Linked DNA regions of Stieleria sp. JC731. The protein of the gene in region 1 interacts with the protein of each later gene in a pairwise test. Links are inferred from orthologs where the notes say so. Each region holds a gene or a part of one and is shown on either strand. Other genes may lie near its edges.

Region 1 (6,280 bases):
TTCAAGAACAACGCGGTTCCTGCGACGCCGGCCAAAACACCCGCCATGATTTTCCACGAACCGATTCCGGTTCCGATCAGGATTGCGGCACCGATGATGCACATCAACGTGCTCGTTTCGCCGACGCAACCTTGAATGGTTCCCAAGAAAGCGCTGCTCAAGGTGATCGGGTCGGTCCAGGTCACAGGATCGGCTTGGCCGATTGCGTAGCTGACGCTTTGCAATGACTCAATCGCTGCGTTAGTTTCGCCACTCGGATCTGGTGTCGCAGCAGCCATTTGACCAAGGGCGGTCGCACCGCTGAACCCATCAACGGCGGTCCAAACTTTGTCACCGCTGATTTGACCTGCGTATGCAAAGTACAGGAATGCCCGACTGGTCAACGCCACGTTCAGGAAGTTCCTGCCTGTACCGCCAAAGACCTCTTTGGCAACGATGACGCCAAAGGCGATCCCCACGGCGACTTGCCACAACGGAATCGAAGCTGGCAAGGTCAGCGGAAACAACAAACCGGTCACCAAGAAGCCTTCGTTGATCTCGTGTCCGCGCAGAACACTAAAGACCAACTCGACATGTCCCCCGACGAACATACAAACGATGTACATCGGCAGAAAGTGAATCGCCCCCAGGAAGAAGCAATCGGTGATATTGCCGGGATCGTTGGCAAATCCCAACCAGTGGTGGAAATCAAAGTACATCCCGCCCTGGTAAAGCTCTCCAGCTTCGGCGGCATGCTGTACTGCCAAGTTGGCTTGGTAACCAACATTCCACATTCCGAATAAGGTCGCTGGCACGAGTGCCATGACCACGGTAATCATCATTCGCTTCAGATCGATATTGTCCCGCACGTGCGTTTTGCCATGCGCGACTTCGCCCGGTGTGTACAAGAACGTGTCAAGCGCCTCGTACATTGGATACGCGATCTGCAGCGGTCCGCCCTTAGCAAAGAGCGGATGGACTTTGTCCAGAGCATCGCGAAGTGCTTTCATTGGTTATCAGTGTCCAAAAATTTCGGATGATTGAATCGATTCAGAATTGCCGAAATCAAATTGCTCGAATCGATGGCGGCTAGCGCCAATCGCTATATGGGTTAACCTTCGCGTTCGATCGTTGTCAGGTTTTCGCGAAGCAGAGATCCGTACTCGTACTTCCCGGGACAAACGAACGTGCACAAAGCCAAATCTTCTTCTTCAAGTTCCAAGGCACCGAGTTGTTGTGCCTGATCGGTATCGCGACAGATCAATGCCCGCAAAAGCTGCGTTGGCAAGATGTCCAGCGGCATCACCTTTTCGTAGGTCCCCAGTGGAACCATGGCACGCTCACTGCCACCGGTCGAGGTGGTGAAGGCAAACTTTTTGCCAGGCAGCATCGCCGAAGCAAAGACCTTGGTAGTGCTGAACTTGTCAAACCCAGGCATTTGCCAGCCTAGGAATTCACGTTCATCACCTTCTTCTAAGACAGAAACTTGAGTGTGGAAACGTCCCAAGAATGCGTGCAGCCCATCGGCAACGTGACCTTGCAGGACCGATCCTGAAATCGGGCGAATTTTGATACTGCTGTCGTATTCACCGTCGATCAGTTCGGTGACCGATGCCCCGATGCGGGTTTCCAGCAGGCGTGGCTTACCGACCACCGGACCGGCCAAAGAGATCACTCGTCGGACATCCAACTTGCTGGTACTAATCAATGCACCGATCGCGATCACGTCTTGGTAACCCAAGTACCAAACGGTCTTGGTTGGGCCAACCGGATCGAGTTCGTGGATATGTGTTCCGACCAAACCGGCCGGGTGTGGACCGGCGAATTCGGTCGCCTGGACTCCCGCAACACCGTCACCGGGTATCTCCGAGCCAGGTGCTTTGCACACATGTACGGTGCCTTCGGTCAACTTGGTCAACGCACGAAGGCCAACGATAAACTGATCTTTTCGATCCGCCATCGCAGTCGCGGGGCAGGCCGCCAATGGATTGGTATCAATCGCTTGAACGAAGATCGAACTCGGAGTCGTCCCTGGGACTGGGACTTTGCCGAATGGACGAGTCCGCATCGAAGTCCATAGACCACTTTCGGTCAGCAAACTGGTCAATGACTCCTTGGTCATCGAATCCAAATCACCGACGTCAAACTTGACGCAATCGGATTCGCCAGCCGACGGGTCAACGTCAATGACGATTGCTTCGAACTTTCGTTTTTTACCACGAACAACGTCCGCAACCGTACCGGCCGCGGGCGACGTGAAGGTCACGCCCTCTGTTTTCTTATCTGTAAACAGAGGTTGACCGAGTTTTACCTTGTCACCGGGAGCGACCAACATCGTTGGCTTCATTCCGATGTAATCGTCGCCAAGTAATGCGACCTGCTTAACAGGCTTGGCAACTTCAATGTGCTGGGCGGGATTGCCGAGAATCGGAAGATCCAGTCCCTCTTTGATCGTGATCATATGGCTAGGGAAGAGCGGTGGGTTGTGCATCCGGCGATGGGTGCCGCGTCACGTAGATACGCCGAACTTTGTGATAATTTTCACAAAGTCGATCCTTGTCAAAGCCCGCGATAACAAATCACGGGCTTGCAGGACGCTTCACAAGGTTGCTGTGCGGAATATTACAACTCTTTAGTGCGCACGCAAAGGGCACGTGCCAGATGTAGTTTCTCTGTGACTTAAAACTGTTGGCTTAGGGACCGCATGTCCCCTGTGCATCCGGGTTAGCGATGCGATCTTGCACAAGAGCAAGTTTTGCAACATCTCGTCGTTTATCCCTAGGTGTGTAATTGATCTGATACGCGGTAATTGCTAAGCCAATGCACTCTTCGTCATCGGCCCCCAGTCTTCACTAACACGTTTCAGTTACCTTGTCTCAGTCCGAACCACTTGCAGTTTCCGAACAGAACGGCGGATCCGAACGACGCCTCGATATTCGGAATGTCGTCATCATCGCCCACGTTGACCACGGCAAGACGACCCTCGTCGATTGCCTGCTGAAGCAGAGCGGTCAGTTTAGAGATGCGGAGCTGAAAGAAGAGCGAATCCTGGATTCCAATGACCTGGAACGCGAACGGGGGATCACGATCCTTTCGAAAAACATTGCGATCAGCTACCGCGATGTGAAAATCAATTTGATCGATACTCCCGGTCACGCGGATTTCGGTGGCGAAGTTGAACGTGTCGTTCAAATGGCCGACGGCTGTCTGGTCTTGGTCGATGCCGCTGAAGGCCCGATGCCCCAGACTCGCTACGTTTTGGAAAAAGCACTCGCTGCGGGCGTCAAACCCATCATTGTCGTCAACAAGATTGACCGTCCGGACGCGCGTACCGCGGAAGCTCTTGACGAAGCTCTCGAACTGCTCGCTGAACTGGGTGGTGAAGACCAGCTCGATTCGGTTGCCTACGTCTTTGCCAGCGCAAAAAGCGGATTCGCGACGAACGACCCCGACACCCCCAGCAATGACATGCGTCCGCTGCTGGACCTGCTCGTTGACCACTTGCCCGGTCCCGAGATCGACGCCGATTCACCGCTACGCATGATGGTAACAACGCTCGACTGGAGCGAATATGTCGGACGGATCGCGGTCGGACGGATCGGTGCGGGCGGAATCACCGCAGGCCAGACCATCGAACTGCACCAAAAAGACAAAGTCGTCAAACAGAAGATTGCCGGGCTTTATACGTTCGACAAACTTGGCCGAACCAAAACCGAATCAGCACAAGCCGGTGACATCGTCGCATTGGAAGGCTTGGAAAACGTTGAAATCGGCGATACCGTCAGCATGGTTGACGCCAACAACCCCTACAAACGACTGGCTGTCGACGAACCGACCCTGGAAATGGTCTTCGCCGTCAACTCGTCGCCGCTTGCCGGACGCGAGGGCAAATACGTCACCACGCGGCAAATCAAAGGCCGCCTCGAGAAAGAACTCGAACGCAACGTCGCCCTGCGAGTCGAAATGATTCCTGGCACCGAAGCCTATGCTGTCAAAGGACGAGGCGTTTTGCACCTGGCCGTTCTGATCGAAACGATGCGTCGCGAAGGCTACGAGCTGAGCATCGGAAAACCCCGCGTGATCAATCGCGAAATCGACGGCAAACTGCACGAACCCTTCGAATCGCTTCGCGTCGAAGTTCCCACCGATGCCATGGGCCCGGTGATGGAACTGGTCGGACTGCGCCGAGGTGCGTTGGAAGAAATGAAGCAACGCGGCGAATACAGCCTGCTTCGATTCACAATCCCATCGCGAGGCCTAATCGGCTTGCGTACGCGATTGCTAAACGCGACACGCGGAACCGCAGTAATCCACCACCGCTTCGAAAGCTACCGCCCACTGGAGGCGGATGTTCCCCATCGCTCCAACGGCGCCATGATTTCGATGGTCAGCGGCAAAACGATGCCGTTCGCACTTTTCGGACTCCAAGATCGCGGCGAGTTCTTTGTCGGAGCCGGTGTCGACGTTTACGAAGGCATGATCGTTGGCGAAAACTCTCGTGACAACGACATCACGATCAATCCGTGCAAGGAAAAGAAACTGACCAACATGCGTGCGTCCGGTAGCGACGAAAACGTTGTGCTGAAACCACCACGTGACATGTCGCTCGAAATGGCCCTGGAATATATCGAGGAAGACGAGTGGGTTGAGGTCACACCGGAAAACATCCGTCTTCGCAAGATTTTGCTGAAAGAATCAGACCGACGACGCGAAAGCCGCGCCGCAAAGTAGCGCCATCGCTGGCCTCTGCTAGAGCCAGTCAATTCGGATAGGCAATTCCGACAGCCGACAGCAATTCTGAGATCCGACAAAGGCGACAGGTAAACTGACACGCACTGGCAAGCGAACCGTTGGCGTTCGCTTGCCGTACAATGAAGCCATGGTCATACAAACCATGGTCTCGATTGGTGCGGCGGTTTTGACTGGTCACCAGACTTCCGCGCTGATTGCCGATACTTTAGCGACCTGTTGATTTCCAGGATTGATCCCTCGCAAAGTCGCCTTGGACGACAAAATCCCAGCGGGGAAAAAACGCTACCTGCACGCAGTGGAGGGCGACAACAGGAAAACAACAGGCTGTTCGGCCTGCTAGATCTCAGGCCATCACGGATTCCCCACCCCAAAATTCTCAGGTTCATCGATGAACAAACGCCACTTTGCATTCGGATTCGGCTTACTTGCCACCATGACCTTCGCGCTGCTACCCGGCTGCAGCCAACCCTCGACGACCACCGTTAGCGAAAGCGGCGAAGGCGAACACAGCCACGACGATCACGATCACGACGGGCATGACCATGGCGATCACGATCACAGCGGTCACGATCATGACGACGACCACAGCCACGACTTCAAATCAATCGATGAAGCGTTGGCCGAGATTACCGAACTGAATGCGGACATCGCTGAGCACCTGAAAAATGCAGATGCCGCCGGAGCCCACGATCCTTTGCATCACGTCGGTGAAGTCTTGATCGCGGCCGAAGAAATGGTTGCCAAAATGGAAGACTCCGACAAGAAAACGACGGCTGACAAAGCGATCAAGTCTTTGATCAATGACTTTACCGCTGTCGATGCGACCCTGCACGATGCCCCCGAAGAAGCCGACACGGCGGGCGAATATGATCGCCTGAAAAGCTCCATCCAAGCTTCGATCGACGAATTGAAAGGTCTCGAATAATGAACGTCATTGACCATCATTCGGTTGCTTATTCGGCACCCCGGGCATTGGTAAAGCTGGGCGCTGCGTGCTTGACCTTGGTGACGTTTAGCCTTGTCGGGTGTAACGAGTCGTCGCCAAAAGCCGAATCGGGGCAGTCCCGATCCGAAGCGAGCATGCCTGAATTGGTCTTGTCGTCGGCTCCCGATGGTGACGTTCAAACACCAACGGAAATCAAAGACGCCGCGTTGGAATCAACGGAAGTGATTATCGCTGGCAAGATTGACGCTGGCGATAGCGATCCGTTTCAGCCCAACCAAGTGGCGTTCATGATTTCACAGTTGCCAGATGAAGACCATACCGGCGGAGATCCAGATCACGCTGACAACTGCCCCTTCTGCAAACGGACGCTTGCAAACGCCCCCAAAGCGATCATTCAGTTCCGTGATGCTGATGGGAACGTGCTTTCCGGGGATGCCCGCCAAGCCCTCGGGCTCATGAAGGGTGACGTCGTGGTCGTTGCTGGAACAGCCACCTTTAACGCGGACATTGATTCCGTGATGGTTGATGCCTCGTCGCTTTATCGAAAATCGTCTGCTGAATAGAACCGCGGAATAAAGCCGTGAAATAGACACCGGGTTTGCA
Region 2 (6,369 bases), on another replicon or contig:
ACGATCATGATGAACAATGGGTGGCAAATCACGGGCAGTTTAAATGTGTTCGCACTCTTGGCCGTCATCCAGTGCTGGAATAGGTGTGGAAACATCCCGACCGATAGCGGAATCAGCAGGTAAGTTAAGAACTTCGTCTTGCTCATTTCGATCCGGGTTAGCTTTTCCGTTGGGACCGATTCGGCAAGCACCTTCAAGTTCGCCATCAAGCTGTCTTGCTTGCCGAGCTGATTGGCGATGACATAGAACGTGACCACACCAAGGATCATAAAAACGATCGTTTGCAAGGTATTCGCCCACGTGGTTCCACGCATCCCGCCAAAGAAGACGTAGACCAAAACCACAACACAAATCACCAATGAACCGATCCAAGGGGGCACGCCGCCGTGCAGCGCCATGATCGGTTCACCGGCAGGATTCAGAGCCGGAAAAAGACTCGGTGCCAAGCCGGCCGTCAATGATTGCACAACCGAGCCGCTGCTGATGACGCCAATCAGCAAATACGGGATCACCAGTCCGACCAAGATCGGGAACAGCAACAGCCCGATAAAGTCGTTGTCCAAGCGGTCTCGAAAGAATTCGATCTGCGTGGTGTATTTATGGCGGCGAGCATATTTCCAGACACGCACCCCAATGGTGAAGAAGCACAGCGAGTGAATGATACCGCTGCTACTGGCCAACATGCCGTAGACACCGATGCCTTCTTTGAACGCCTCACCACTACTTCCGACTAGCGCGAAAGCGGTCATCGTCGTTCCGAACAGGCTCATTAAAAGCAAGAACGGCCCGATCGAGTGACTGGCAACCTGGTAATCTTCCTTGGTGCCCTTAAAAAGCCGTCCGGACGACAGCCCCAGCATCAACAACAGGGCAAGATAGATGACTATAATGATGAGCTGTGGAAGCCCCGGGTGATCGAGTGCTTGAAACATTACGCTTCCTCCTCGGTCGTTGCCGGTGTCGCTTCTGCAGCTGGAACCGAAGAATCCTCATCGAGAGGCCATGCGATCACGGTGGCCAAAGCCCAAGTCAAACTGGCCGCGATTGATAGGCAAGCGTGCCAGAACAATCCGATCGGCATAAACCCGAACACCAATGTTTCGCTTTCCCAAAACCAATTGTCTTGATGCAGGATTAGCAACAGCACCACCAGTGCTGCGATAATCCAGGGGCCGCGTGAAGAATGACTTGACATACCGTGGGTCCGGTCGAAGTTGATTGGCAGGATGAATTTGGAAGGGTCCGACAGTGTACTCGGATCGGCAATGATGATGGTAGACGGGGGATCGCAACACGCCCGATTTGCTCGGGCGAACGCCTTGCATCCAAGCCGCAATCCGCCCGTGACAGTCAAGCTTTACCAAGGTTCAAGCTCGATCCAACAGCTCTGTGGGGAAAAAAGGCCCAACGTTTTGCTCTTTACGCCGATGGACTGATCCAGGGAGCCGGTCGCCGCGATCCCCCAAAAGATAAATGAAGAATTCTTGGTCTGGCGGATCAACGCATCGGAGCAGTCGAGCGGGCGTTCAACTTGATGACAACAGCTCTTCGCCAGGTGACGCCAGGACTCACCGCGACAATACTTTCGGTTCGATAGCGAAAGTCACTCTACAACGTCGGCATTCACGGATACCCTTGAAGCCACGAACATCGTCTCAACATCCCCGCACAAACCTTTCGTAGCTTCAAAATATCGACCGGCAGATCCCACGTTTGCGTCTTCCCGAGTCGCGTCTTAGCCTGCACGGTCGCCTGCTCGCCTAACCTTAAAGTCCCATCCTGCGGTCAAACGCAAAACGGGGCCAAAAACAGAATGGGGACGCAGATTGGACTCTCTGATACCAGATGGCTCAGATACTAGGAGGCTCAGAACGGTACAGCGAATGAATACCGAACTAGAACTTATCACCACTTGCGCATTCGGACTCGAAGCGATCGTCCGTCGCGAACTGCAGTCGCTCGGCATCGAAAGCGAAATCGTCGGTGCGGGCCGTCTAAAGTTTGACGGCGATTTGAAAACGGCAGCACTCGCGAATTTGCATCTTCGCTGCGCCGACCGAGTCTCGATCAAGGTCGCTGAATTTCCGGCTGCCGATTTCGACGCACTGTTCGAAACGACTCGAGCGATCGACTGGGCGAAATGGCTTCCCCATGACGCAACATTCCCGGTCACCGGACGATCGATCAAGTCAACTCTCACTAGCGTTCCTGCGATTCAGCGAAGTGTTAAACGCGCCATCGTCGATTCAATGATGGATGGACACGGGGTTACATCGCTTGCCGAAACAGGGCCAACCTACCGGATCGATGCGGCGATTTTTGATGACCAGGCGTCACTAACCATTGATACCTCGGGTTCATCATTGCACCGTCGAGGCTACCGCAGCGAAACCGCAAAGTCACCGCTACGCGAAAACCTGGCTGCCGCGATGGTGATGCTCAGCTTTTGGAAACCGGGAAAGCCACTTCTGGATCCGTTTTGCGGCAGCGGAACGATTCCTATCGAAGCGGCAATGATCGGTCGCAACATCGCCCCTGGCATCAACCGAACGTTTGCGATGACCGACTGGAACGACATGCCCGCTGATCTATTGAACGATCTCCGCAGCGAAGCAATCGCGGCTCAGAAACCGGCGTTGGAAGAACGCTTGATCGGCAGCGATATCGATGGGCGAATCTTGCAGGTTGCTCGTGACAATGCCAAACGCGCAGGGGTTGCCGACGACATTCACTTTGAACGCAAAGACGTCCGTGATGTTTCCTCCAAACGCCGTTTTGGCTGCTTGATCTGCCATGCCCCGTTCGAACGCGGAAAACCGGAATCGGATCAAGACCGTCCGTCACGACACCAACAACGGGACTGGGAACTGGAAGCCGTCTACAACACGCTGCCCAACGTCTTCCGCCGACTGCCCACATGGTCTCATTACGTCTTCACAAGCTATCGCGGATTCGAACATTTGATCGGCAAAGCCGCCGACCGAAGACGCAAGCTCTACAACGGAAAGATCGAAAGCACGCTCTATCAATTCTATGGGCCGAAGCCGATCGTCGAAGAACGTCAATCGGATAACGAAGTCACCGTCCTAGTCCACGCCGACGGGCCTGCCGCCTTCGGACAACTTGGCGCAAAAGCGGACGAGCAAGCCAGTCTCTTCGCTTCGCGTCTACGTAAACGTGCCCGGCACCTTCGCCGCTGGCCGATACGGCGAGGCATTACCTGCTTTCGGCTTTACGAGCGTGACATCCCGGAGATCCCTTTGGTCGTCGATCGTTATGAAGACCACCTGCATATCACCGAATACGAACGACCGCACGAGCGCGACCCAGCGCAGCATGCCAACTGGCTTGACCTGATGTCAAAAACGGCAGCTGAAACACTCGAAATCCCTGTCCAACAGGTTCACTTCAAGCGGCGTGATCGAGAGAAAAACTTTACTCAATACGAAAAGGTCGACCAAACCGGTCGACGCATCGAAGTCAACGAAGGTGGGCTGAAGTTCTGGGTAAACTTGGATGACTACATCGATACGGGATTGTTTTTAGATCACCGCCAGACCCGATCAATGGTGCGTGACCTAGCGAAAGACAAATGGTTTTTGAACCTCTTTGCCTACACCGGTTCATTCACCGTGTATGCCGCCGACGGAGGCGCCAAAAGGACAACCACCGTTGACCTTTCTGGTCCCTACACGCAGTGGACGCGAGACAACCTTGAACTCAATGGGATGATCGACCCTACTGAAACTAACAAACATCAACTCTTGGCGATGGATGTCGGAAAGTTTCTCGATGAACATCCCGCCGGTGAAAAGTACGATTTGGTCGTCTTTGATCCTCCGACTTATTCCCGTAGCAAGAAAACGGAAAAGGACTGGAACGTTCAACAAGATGCGATCCCACTGCTGCAAAAGTTACTGCCGCTGGTGCGTCGTGGTGGTGTGATCTTTTTCTCCAACAACTTCCGCCGATTCAAGTTCGATCACAGCGAATTAGATGTCAGTGAGTGCCACGAGATCTCATCGCAAACCGTTCCTGAAGACTTTCGCAATCGCCGAATCCATCGCTGCTGGCGGATTGTACGATGAAGCCAAACTAGGCGTTGGATTCGTCGACGAGTAAGTTGATGTACTCTTCGATTTTGTCCAGACGTTTGCAGACGCCGTCGAGGTCGGATTCGTGAGCCGCTTCTTCGCAGGACTTTGCCAACTCCGTTAACTTCGGAAGGCCCACAGTACCGCCAGACCCTTTGATCCAATGGATCTTTGTTGCCACCGCTTCCATGTCATCACCATGGAAGGACTTCCAGATGGCAGGCAGTTGTCCGTGGACTTTTGTGACCAAATCGATTGCGAATTGCCGCATCCAATCGTCAGGCAGATGATGCTCAGTGACCTCTTCGGCAGGTGCAGGTTCGGCATCAGTCATCGCAACGGGATCAGCCATTGCTGGGGGCTCTGACACTGCGACTGGATCAATCGCCGAATCTGTTTCGTCACATGTCTCGGACGGCGATTCGTCGTCCCGCTCGGCGATTCGAATTTGGCTCGAAGTCAACAATTGTGACGAAGTCGAATCGGCAATGTTTGACATTCCCGACGGGTGTTGCTGCCGCGACAGGTGCGCCCACTGTTTGACTTTTTCGAGAACCAAATCCAAGTCCAAGGGTTTGGATAGGTAGTCGCAACATCCTGCCTCGCGACATTTATTGTCGTCGCCAACCATGGTATTGGCCGTCATGGCGACAATCGGAATTGCCAGCCCGGCTTTACGAAGTTCCGATGTCGCGGTGTACCCGTCCATCAATGGCATTTGCATGTCCATCAGGACCAAGTCGATCTCACGCGGGATGATCTGCTTACGATCGTCAACGAAGTAGTCGTAGGCTTCTTTTCCGTTTTCAAGTTTCATGACCTTCGCACCGGCGTTGGTCAACAAGCGGTCGATCAAATCACGGTTCGTCGGTGCGTCGTCGACGACCAGCACCCGTGCACCATCGACCTCGATCGCATCCCAGCGAGATTCGGCATGCCCCAAAGCAAGTTTGATCGCTTCCATGCGGCTAACGCTGCGACTGCCTTTCACCACTGGCGCGGCGACTTGCAGCGTGAACGTGCTTCCTTCTCCAGGTGCACTGGCAACCGTCAGCCCTCCACCCAAAGCTTCGGCAAGGTGCTTGCTGATTGAAAGCCCCAGTCCGGTTCCACCGTATTTCCGTGTCGTTGAGGTATCAGCCTGCGAGAACGGGTCGAAGACTTTTTTCATCTGCTCTTCGTCCATACCGATCCCTGTATCTTGGATCGCGATGGATAGGAGCGGAGCACCGTCTCCGCCGGTCGGTTGATCGAACTTAATTTTGACGTCGATCCCACCATGGTCAGTAAATTTGATCGCGTTGCCCATCAAGTTGGTCAAGATTTGACGCAAGCGAGTCGGATCGGATTTCAACTGTTCGGGAATATCGGTTTCCGCCAACAGAGAGATCTCGATGCCTTTCTGCTGAACCTTTCCAGAAAGTGACTTGATCACATCGCCAACAATCTTCAGCGGAACACATTCGATCTGTTCGACTTCGATTCGTTCGGCTTCGATCTTTGACAGATCCAGGATATCGTTCAGCAGGTGCAGCAAGTGGCTACCGTTGCTATGAATCGTTTCGAGCTTCACGCGTTGTTCGTCAGGGTCACTCACAACACCCCGCAACATCAATTCGGTGTAACCCAAGACCGCGGTGATTGGCGTCCGAATTTCGTGGCTCATCCGGGCCAAGAAGTCGCTCTTGGCTTGATTGGCATGCTCGGCGGCGTCTTTGGCTTCTTGAAGGTGAACCTGAGTTGCTCGCAAGCGATCCGCTGTCCGCTCGATCTCGACATTACGCTGCTGTAGCGTTTCCGTCCGTTCGGCAACTTTGCGTTCAAGTGTTTGGTTCAGGTCTTGAAGCTGTCGGAATCCGTCGGCTTTTTCAAACGCAGCACCCGCCGCGGAAGAAAGATAGTTGGCGATCCTCAGTTCATCCTCGCCAAACATCCCCATCATGAACGAGTTGGCGACGTAAATGTGTGCTTCGATTCGACCGCGTGCCATGATCGGGCAACACAGGAACGTGCCGTAGTTTTGCGTCTTCGCACCTCGGTTGTCACCGGTCGATGTATCAACCAACCTTTCGAAGTCACAAACGATTGCGGATTTTCGTTCGCCGCATTGTTGAACGATATCAGCATCAAAGGGCAAATTTTCGGGATGGCTGATCAATGCACCATCTTCGTTTTTGCGAATCAACAAGACTCGGTCACCGCGAAGCAGACGCGATGTCGCTTCGATGATCTCGTGTTCGATTTCGTTTAAATCGGTGCACACGGCAATACGGCG

What was found.
Region 2: the proteins of typA (region 1) and rlmKL interact in binary tests that used the Escherichia coli proteins (3 or more experiments, as listed by UniProt). The link is inferred for Stieleria sp. JC731 from one-to-one orthologs.

What each region holds. Positions count from the first base shown.
Region 1 is NZ_JAJKFQ010000005.1:877,691-883,970, reverse strand. Bases 2,405-5,280 are described here. They hold typA (translational GTPase TypA), read left to right. Parts: upstream 2,405-2,850; coding sequence 2,851-4,710; downstream 4,711-5,280. Other genes in these bases: LOC67_RS14245 (hypothetical protein), read left to right, coding at 5,120-5,280; LOC67_RS14255 (Na(+)-translocating NADH-quinone reductase subunit A), read right to left, coding at 2,405-2,470. In the rest of the region: NADH:ubiquinone reductase (Na(+)-transporting) subunit B, read right to left, coding at 1-989; more of Na(+)-translocating NADH-quinone reductase subunit A, read right to left, coding at 1,091-2,404; more of hypothetical protein, read left to right, coding at 5,281-5,656; hypothetical protein, read left to right, coding at 5,656-6,240. UniProt on the Escherichia coli protein: A 50S ribosomal subunit assembly protein with GTPase and nucleotide-independent chaperone activity, required for 50S subunit assembly at low temperatures, may also play a role in translation.
Region 2 is NZ_JAJKFQ010000001.1:724,958-731,326, reverse strand. The notes cover bases 1,521-4,485. They hold rlmKL (bifunctional 23S rRNA (guanine(2069)-N(7))-methyltransferase RlmK/23S rRNA (guanine(2445)-N(2))-methyltransferase RlmL), read left to right. Parts: upstream 1,521-1,883; coding sequence 1,884-4,088; downstream 4,089-4,485. Other genes in these bases: LOC67_RS02320 (ATP-binding protein), read right to left, coding at 4,096-4,485. In the rest of the region: sodium:solute symporter family protein, read right to left, coding at 1-932; DUF3311 domain-containing protein, read right to left, coding at 932-1,195; more of ATP-binding protein, read right to left, coding at 4,486-6,369. UniProt on the Escherichia coli protein: Specifically methylates the guanine in position 2445 (m2G2445) and the guanine in position 2069 (m7G2069) of 23S rRNA. Methylation occurs before assembly of 23S rRNA into 50S subunits.